2 regions of the Pseudovibrio sp. W64 genome follow, and region 1 is predicted to be linked to the other one. Evidence: predicted binding sites of a transcription regulator. Region 1 holds the regulator's gene; the other holds the start of a gene.

Region 1 (4,173 bases):
AAGGCAAGTCGGATCTGGAAGATATCGTCGCAAGTTCCCTGCAGCGTGCAGGTTTGTTTGAAGAAGTGAAAGACCGTCTGGACGAGCCAGGCACAGGCCTTTCCGGTGGTCAGCAGCAGCGTTTGTGCATCGCGCGCGCAATCGCTGTGTCTCCGGAAGTGATCCTGATGGATGAGCCGTGTTCTGCGCTCGACCCGATTGCCACCGCGAAAGTGGAAGAGCTGATGGACGAACTGCGCCAGAACTACACCATCGTCATCGTAACCCACTCCATGCAGCAGGCCGCACGTGTATCCCAGCGCACCGCGTTCTTCCATCTGGGTAATCTGGTGGAAGAGGGGCTGACCAACGACATCTTCACCAACCCAAAAGACCAGCGCACGCAGGATTACATCACAGGCCGTTTTGGTTAAAAATAAAAGAGCGGTACTCTAAGGAGATATCCGATGAAAGATCATATTGTCTCTTCCTTCAATGAAGAGCTGAAAGAACTGGCCGGACGTGTCGTTGAAATGGGCGGACTGGCAGAAACCCTGGTTCACGACGCTGTCACTGCACTGCTGAGACAGGACCGCGAACTGGCAACCCGCACCATCGCCGCCGACCAGCGCCTGGACAACATGCAGGCCGAGCTGGAAGAGCTGTGCATCTCCGTGATCGCACGCCGCCAGCCAATGGCAAGCGATCTGCGCGACATCATCGCCGCCATGCGCATCTCCAACGATCTGGAGCGCGTCGGTGACATGGCCAAGAACATCGGCAAGCGGACGCTGGCGATTGAATCTGAGTTCAACAACAAGCAGCTCGCTGTTGGTGTTGAGCACATGTCTGATCTGGCGCTTGAGCAGCTCAAAGCCGTTCTGGATGCCTACACCTCTGGCGATCTTGAGGTTGTCCAGCGCGTACATGTTCGCGATGACGAAGTGGATGCGCTTTATACAAGCCTGTTCCGTCAGCTGCTCACCTACATGATGGAAGACCCGCGCTCCATCACCATGTGCGCGCACTTGTTGTTCTGCGCAAAGAATATTGAGCGCATCGGTGATCATGCAACCAATATCGCAGAAAACATCTACTACATGATCTCCGGAAGCCACCTTCCAACAGATCGTCCAAAGACGGACGAGCTGGCGCAGAGCACAACCGTGTAGAGTGTGTTCACTTATAACGAGCAGAACACACGCAATTGCTTTATAAGAGAAGGTGCAAAGAGAGCACTTTAATATGCCTAAGATACTGATTGTAGAAGACGAAGAACCGCTAAGCCTGCTGCTGCGCTATAACCTTGAAGCAGAGGGCTACACTGTTGACGTGTGCGCAAGAGGAGATGAGGCGGAAGTCCTGCTGCAGGAAAGCCAGCCGGACCTGCTGTTGCTGGACTGGATGCTTCCGGGCCTCTCTGGCATCGAGCTTTGCCGTCGTTTGCGGGCACGCTCAGAAACCGAGCGCATGCCGATTATCATGCTCACAGCGCGCGGTGAAGAATCCGAGCGCATCCGCGGTCTGGCAACCGGGGCCGACGATTATGTCGTCAAACCGTTCTCCGTTCCGGAACTTATGGCCCGTGTTCGTGCGATCTTCCGCCGTGCATTGCCAGAAGTTGTTTCCACAATGCTCAAGTCTGGCGACATTGAGCTCGACCGCGAAACCCACCGCGTGCGCAGAACAGGCCGCGAAATCCACCTCGGCCCCACAGAATACCGCCTGCTGGAGTTCCTCATGAGCGCACCGGGCCGCGTTTACTCCCGTGAACAGCTGCTGGATGGTGTCTGGGGCCATGATGTCTACGTAGATGAGCGCACCGTGGACGTCCACGTAGGCCGCCTGCGCAAAGCCATCAACAAAGGCCGCATGAAAGACCCGATCCGCACCGTTCGCGGCGCCGGATACGCTTTCAACGACCAGTTCGCTGTTGGGTAATTGATCTCTGCTATATGCGCATTGTGAAACTGCATCTCCCTTCCAGAGGTGCAGAATAAAAACAATGCGGATAACAAATGATAATCAAGACGGTTGATCGAGCGACCGCTCATATCTACGACAATCTCTGTCAGGCCTATGAGGCAGAGTTCTCACCTCTCACACACAAACATCCAAACGCGGATGGTTTGTTTGCCAAAGACACGCTCCTTGAAGGCAACATCACCGGCTATCTGGCTTTAAATGATGATATCCCGGCCGGGTTAGCTGCAATCAAGCGGCAAGATCATCACGACTTTGAAGTCTGCGAGTTTTACGTGGTGCCAGTGTTCCGCAGACATAAACTAGGACAGCGTTTTGCCGCTGCGTTGTTTGATCAAATGCCCGGTCACTGGCAGATCAAGCAGATTGAAGGCGCTGATCAGGCCATTGCCTTTTGGCGTTCCGTTATCAGCACTTACACCTCAGGCCAATTTTTGGAAGAAAACTATACGGACCCATACTGGGGCGCCGTCACCCGCCAAACCTTTAAAGCTCACTAGTTCTCAGGCCAGAGCGACAAGCGTCAGATCAGAACGACACGCAAACGGCAAAAAGCCGGGCTTTGGACCCGGCTCAATACGTTGCTTTTTCAGCTCAAATTAGCTTGCGCGGCGGTTGCGGCGGTCGCTGACGGGCTGATAGGCAATGCTGCGGTGATGCGCACAATAAGGTGTGCCTGCATCTGACTGGCGCCCACAGAAATAGAAGTCATCAGAACTCGGATCACCAATCGGCCACTTACAGGTGCGTTCATTCAAAGTCAGGATGGAGGCGCGTTCTGAAACCGGAATAAAGAGATCGGAGGTTGGGACTGGAGAAATTTCTGGTTGGATAGCTTCAATCGGTTCAACTTTAAGGGCGTTGGCACCGGCTATCGTTGGCTGAATTTGTCGGGGACTTGGGGAAGGCGCAACAGCTGCAATCGCTTCAGCCACTGTTGGTTTGGTTGAGGTGACGACCCTTGCCGCTGGGGCAGGTGCCTTTCTCGTTTTGGTTGCACCACCTCCCGATTTGGCGCGACCTGAAAGACCAAGGCGATGAACCTTACCAATCACCGCATTACGGGTTACATTGCCAAGTTCCCCCGCGATTTGACTGGCGCTTAACCCGTCTGCCCAAAGTTTGGTTAGTAACTCTACACGTTCTGCTGTCCAGCTCATTAAAGGGCCCCGTCTTCCTTCAGTGGCGCGCAAAACAGCATTCGCTCAGTTCGGACGCATCCGAAAGTGCCGCTTACCTGAGCGTGTGTGCTTGCAGCGTTCAGTAACTACGAGATGGTGTATAACTCTTGTCACACAGTACTATATGGGCGTTGATACGAGCAATAACCTCAAAGAATTGAGGTGGGGAAGACTCTGGTTTTCCCCAGAATTGCCGTACTACTACTTACCTATAACAGCCTTCTTGTGGTGGGAGAAGATTATCAATCTAAAGAATAGGAGCTGTTTGTTAAACCAAGTTCCACCGCATTCTTTCCAACACAAAGTAAGAGCTGATAGCGTTACCCCGTTGATATTTAATACATATATTTACCACTGAAAAACAACTAGTAAAAAACACTAGTAAACTACAAATTGCATAACACAAGAACTAAGCGCACTCCTCTCTCATATGCCGTAGTACACGCTAGAGGTGTATTGAATAAACCTTAAGAACCGTGGAAAAAAACTGGTCATAGAGCATGGGATTTAATCTCTACTCCATCCTCTAAAAATGCCACAATGCATGCTTCTTCCGGTAGCAGCCTGTTTAAGCTGCACCAGAGGGAGAGACACAAGGCTGGCAGTCAATTCCTGAACGGGAGTAAGGTATTGCTGGTAATACGTGTTATTGACTGCCCTGAGGGAACGCGGTTTATATGTCGCTTCTCTTAGTTTCAAAACGCCACACGGCGTTTTTTTGTTTTTGTAGCAACCAGGACTTTTGAGCATATCGAGAAAGCTCAATCCATGAGGAGTAAGAAATGACGACTTCGTCGCTAATGCAGACTTATGCACGCTCAGACCTCGCGTTCGAGCGTGGGGAAGGTGTCTGGCTGATTGCGGCTGATGGTCGACGATACATGGATTGTGCCTCGGGTATTGCCGTCTCCGGCTTGGGTCATGCACACCCAAAGCTCGTTGAGGCGCTGAAGTCTCAGGCTGAAAAGCTGTGGCACGTCACCAATCTCTATACAATTCCAGAGGGTGAGAAGCTTGCAAAGCTGCTGAC
Region 2 (4,173 bases), on a different contig from region 1:
CAAAACAAACCACTGCGCATCCTGTGATCGCTGTGGTCCGAGGGTGAAAATGTAACCCGTCAGAGCCACGGTAATCGCGCAGAAAACCACGCCAAAGAATAAGGCGATTTTCCCCTGTCGATTTGGTGTCACTACGGTCATGCGAGCCCTGCTTGTTCATCACTCGCCGTATCAAACGGGTCGCGATTTATTCTTTTATCAGACAGGTCTACATTACAAATCGAAAGGCAAACGGGGAAGACTTCTGAGGTGTTGCAAATTGTCGCGAGCGTTTGTCTTGCCCAAAAACGCAACAAGATTTCACCTTTGCCGTTAAGTTAAGGCGCCAGTTGCAACCACCGCATTTAAATTCGCCGAATATATCGACACCAATCCACAAAACATCTCAAAAATACTTATAGATGAAAGTCTAATAACAAGAAGATCCTCAGACTAACATCTAAGTCATCTGAACTACCCCCTGCGCCTATACTCAGATATATCAAAATATGCGACACTCTTAATTCCAAGCTCTTCATCGGAGCCAATAACTATCTTGGGAAAGCTGATAGCCAGTTCAACGGATCTTCGCAGTTCTCTTGAGCGGAAGTTGAATGCCTGGGGAATTTCATGAAAAACAGTAGTCCAAACACATCATATTTCGACAAAGACCTCCCAAAAACTGAAGCAAATTACACGCCATTAAGCCCACTCAGTTTTTTGGAGAGAGCTGCAAAAGTTTTTCCAAGCCACACAGCCATCATTCACGGCAAGATTCGTAGGTCCTATAAGGAGTTCTATGAGCGCTCTATTAAACTCGCGAGCGCCCTGGAAAAGCGAGGTATCGGCAAGAATGACTGCGTGTCTGTCATGCTGCCCAACACACCACCCATGCTTGAAGCTCATTACGGCGTACCAATGGCTGGAGCCGTTCTCCACGCACTCAACACCCGCCTCGATGCCGCTATCATCGCATTCCAGCTAAACCATGCAGAGAGCAAGCTCGTAATCGTGGATCGTGAGTTCTCGAAAGTCATGACCGAAGCATTGGAGCTGGCAGCGGTGAAGCCGGAAGTGGTGCTTTACGACGACAAAGAATTCCCTCAATCAACGCCCGCAATTGGAGAGTTGGAGTACGAGGAGCTGATTGCCAGCGGTTCCGCTGATTTTGAATGGCAACTTCCCGCGGATGAATGGGATGCAATCACACTCAACTACACGTCGGGTACAACAGGAAACCCGAAAGGCGTCGTTTATCATCATCGTGGTGCCTATCTTCTCGCGCAAGCAAACATCATCACAGCAGCCATGGGCAAAAAACCGGTTTATCTCTGGACACTGCCAATGTTCCACTGCAATGGCTGGTGTTTCCCATGGGCCTTATCCCTCGTTGCCGGAACGCATGTCTGCCTTCGTCAAGTACGACAAGCCCCTATCTGGAATGCCTTGGCAGATGAGAAAGTCACGCACCTCTGTGGTGCACCAATCGTGATGTCCACGCTGCTCAACACCCCCGAGGACCAAAAGCGCAAACTCACCCATGATGTCGAGTTTTTCACCGCCGCCGCACCACCACCTGAAACTGTTCTTGCAGCGATGGCAGAGGAAGGCTTCAATGTTACCCATCTCTATGGGCTGACAGAAGTCTATGGCCCAGCCGTCGTCAACGAATGGCATGATCATTGGAATGAACTTCCAGCATCAGAACAAGCAGCATTGAAAGCCAGACAAGGCGTCAATTACGTCGCTTTGCAGGATCTCGCTGTTCTCGACCCCGAAACCATGAAGCCAGTCCCTGCTGATGGAGAAACCATTGGCGAGGTCATGTTCAAGGGCAATGTTGTAATGAAAGGGTATCTGAAGAACCCCTCCGCAACACAGGAAGCCTTCAACGGCGGTTGGTTTCACTCTGGAGATTTGGGCGTTCAGCATGAAGACGGATACGTCCAGCTCAAAGACCGCTCCAAAGACATCATCATCTCAGGAGGTGAAAACATCTCATCCATTGAGATCGAGGAAGTCCTCTACAAACACCCGGAAATCTCATCAGCAGCAGTGGTTGCCCGTCCCGATGACAAGTGGGGGGAAACTCCCTGTGCATTTGTGGAGCTGAAAGAGAACAGCAGTGTGACGGAAGACGATATCGTAACCTACTGCAAACAGCATCTGGCCAGCTTCAAATCACCAAGAACTGTTGTCTTCACAGACCTGCCGAAAACCTCAACAGGCAAGATCCAGAAGTTCGTACTGCGCGAAGAAGCAAAAAAGATCGGCTGACCCCAAACAAAAAATGCGCCGCTAAAAGCGACGCATTCTCTATTCGGTTAAGAAAAAGGAAGCTACCCTGTCACTCGTATTCGCGAGATCTCATCCTTAAGCTTCAACTTTTGCCTTTTTAGATTGCCTAGTTCGATCTCATCCATCGAAGGATGGTGCTTGGCTGTTTCCAGCTCCCTCTCAATGGTAGCATGGCGGCGTTCCAGCTCAGTCAAATGCTCACGGATGGACATAGGTTTTGATCCTCCTACATTGTCTCTGTTACAGGTGGATGATGGCACCATTTTATTGAGTTGTCGAACTATGATTAGCTGTTTTTTTGGGGCCTCTACAACGCGAGATCGCTAATTCATGAAAAACTTAGGGAACTTATAAATGACCCAGTAAATTTAATGGGTTTCATATTCCACTCAAAAGAGAACTTCACTAAGTATTCAACCCTATATATACGCTGCGTAAATCCGTCATGAGACAACACTTCCTGTAAAAATCGAGAGACTCTTGTTCATCACCGCTGCACATTCGGTATACTGTTGCCGAGCGGTGAATTGCGACAACGCGCCCCACCAGATTTGATCAATGATGGGTCTCGTTGCACACAGACCGATATGTGTCATGTGAGGACAAAACGATGACGGAAGATACTCTCGATCAGGATAGCAAGCGTTCCGAGCTCGCTGAGTTGCGACAGGAGCATCGGGATCTTGATCATTCCATCGAAGCGCTCATTGAAACGGGACGGGCAGATGTTCTCCAGCTGCAACGCTTAAAGAAGAAAAAACTGATGCTAAGAGACCAGATTCAGGTACTGGAAACACAGCTCTTACCTGACATTATTGCCTAAATTAGAGGCAGAGCTCTAACCTTCGTATACTATTGGCATTTCTTGTTGTAATTGGCTTGAAACACGCCGTGTTATTTCTATAATCCGCGCTTTCTTCCCAGACGCTCAGAGGGTGCCCGTTTTATGAACCGCACAGACCAGCCAGAAGTCGCTATCATCATGGGAAGCCAATCCGATTGGCCAACCATGAAAAATGCTGCAGATACGCTAGAAGCACTGGGAGTTTCCTATGATGCTCGCATCGTCTCAGCTCACCGCACCCCGGACCGTCTGGTAGAGTTTTCCAAAACAGCAAAAGAGAAGGGCTTCAAGGTTGTTATCGCTGGCGCTGGCGGAGCAGCCCACCTTCCGGGCATGGCTGCATCCATGACACCGCTGCCAGTGTTTGGTGTTCCAATTGAGTCGCGCGCCCTTAAGGGACAGGACAGTCTCCTTTCCATCGTTCAAATGCCAGCAGGCATTCCGGTCGGCACTCTTGCCATTGGTCGTGCAGGTGCTGTCAACGCAGCATTAATGGCAGCTGCTGTTTTGGCACTCAACAATCCGGAGATCGCTGCCAACCTGGATGATTGGCGCGAAAAGCAAAGTCAGGCTGTGGCCGAGAAGCCAGTCAACCCGGAAGAGTAAGAGTTTCAGAGGCGCCCACTTGCAGGCGCCTCATTTGTATCAAGCCGCCCCTAACATCTGGCCCCTAACATCTGGAAAGTTTTCGAAATGGGTTCCACACTACGTCCTGGCGACACGATTGGTATTTTGGGTGGAGGCCAGCTTGGCCGCATGATCGCGCAAGCCGCCAGCAGGATAGGCCTGAAGTGCCATATCTATTGCCCGGATGAAAACAGCCCCGCTTTTGAGGTCTCAGAAAAGAAGACTATTGCGGCCTACGAAGACGAAAAGGCGCTCACCCAGTTTGCGAAAAGCGTTTCAGTCGTCACTTATGAGTTCGAAAATGTCCCCGGCGAGACAGCCCGCATTCTGGAGCAGTTTGTTCCAGTTCGCCCCGGTCCACGTGCACTGAAAGTTTCCCAAGATCGCCTGGCAGAAAAGACATTCCTTTCAGAAGAAGCGGCAAC

Evidence for each region. The regulator PhoB, encoded in region 1, activates phosphate uptake and scavenging genes when phosphate is short. The targets are predictions, from matches to a motif close to TGTCATNNANCTGTCAT.
Region 2: the regulator PhoB is predicted to act here: its motif matches at 2,517-2,533, upstream of PsW64_RS27000 (YdcH family protein).

Annotation. Positions count from the first base shown of each region.
Region 1 is NZ_LMCI01000001.1:118,933-123,105, reverse strand. Features, by position in the region: gene pstB (phosphate ABC transporter ATP-binding protein PstB) at 1-413, shown strand, start outside; gene phoU (phosphate signaling complex protein PhoU) at 447-1,151, shown strand; gene phoB (phosphate regulon transcriptional regulator PhoB) at 1,225-1,920, shown strand; gene PsW64_RS00600 (GNAT family N-acetyltransferase) at 1,998-2,462, shown strand; gene PsW64_RS00595 (GcrA family cell cycle regulator) at 2,562-3,122, opposite strand; gene PsW64_RS00590 (aspartate aminotransferase family protein) at 3,926-4,173, shown strand, end outside.
Region 2 is NZ_LMCI01000007.1:76,922-81,094, forward strand. Features, by position in the region: gene PsW64_RS04125 (hypothetical protein) at 1-141, opposite strand, end outside; gene PsW64_RS04130 (acyl-CoA synthetase) at 610-2,256, shown strand; gene PsW64_RS27000 (YdcH family protein) at 2,319-2,489, opposite strand; gene PsW64_RS04135 (YdcH family protein) at 2,888-3,100, shown strand; gene purE (5-(carboxyamino)imidazole ribonucleotide mutase) at 3,224-3,727, shown strand; gene PsW64_RS04145 (5-(carboxyamino)imidazole ribonucleotide synthase) at 3,815-4,173, shown strand, end outside.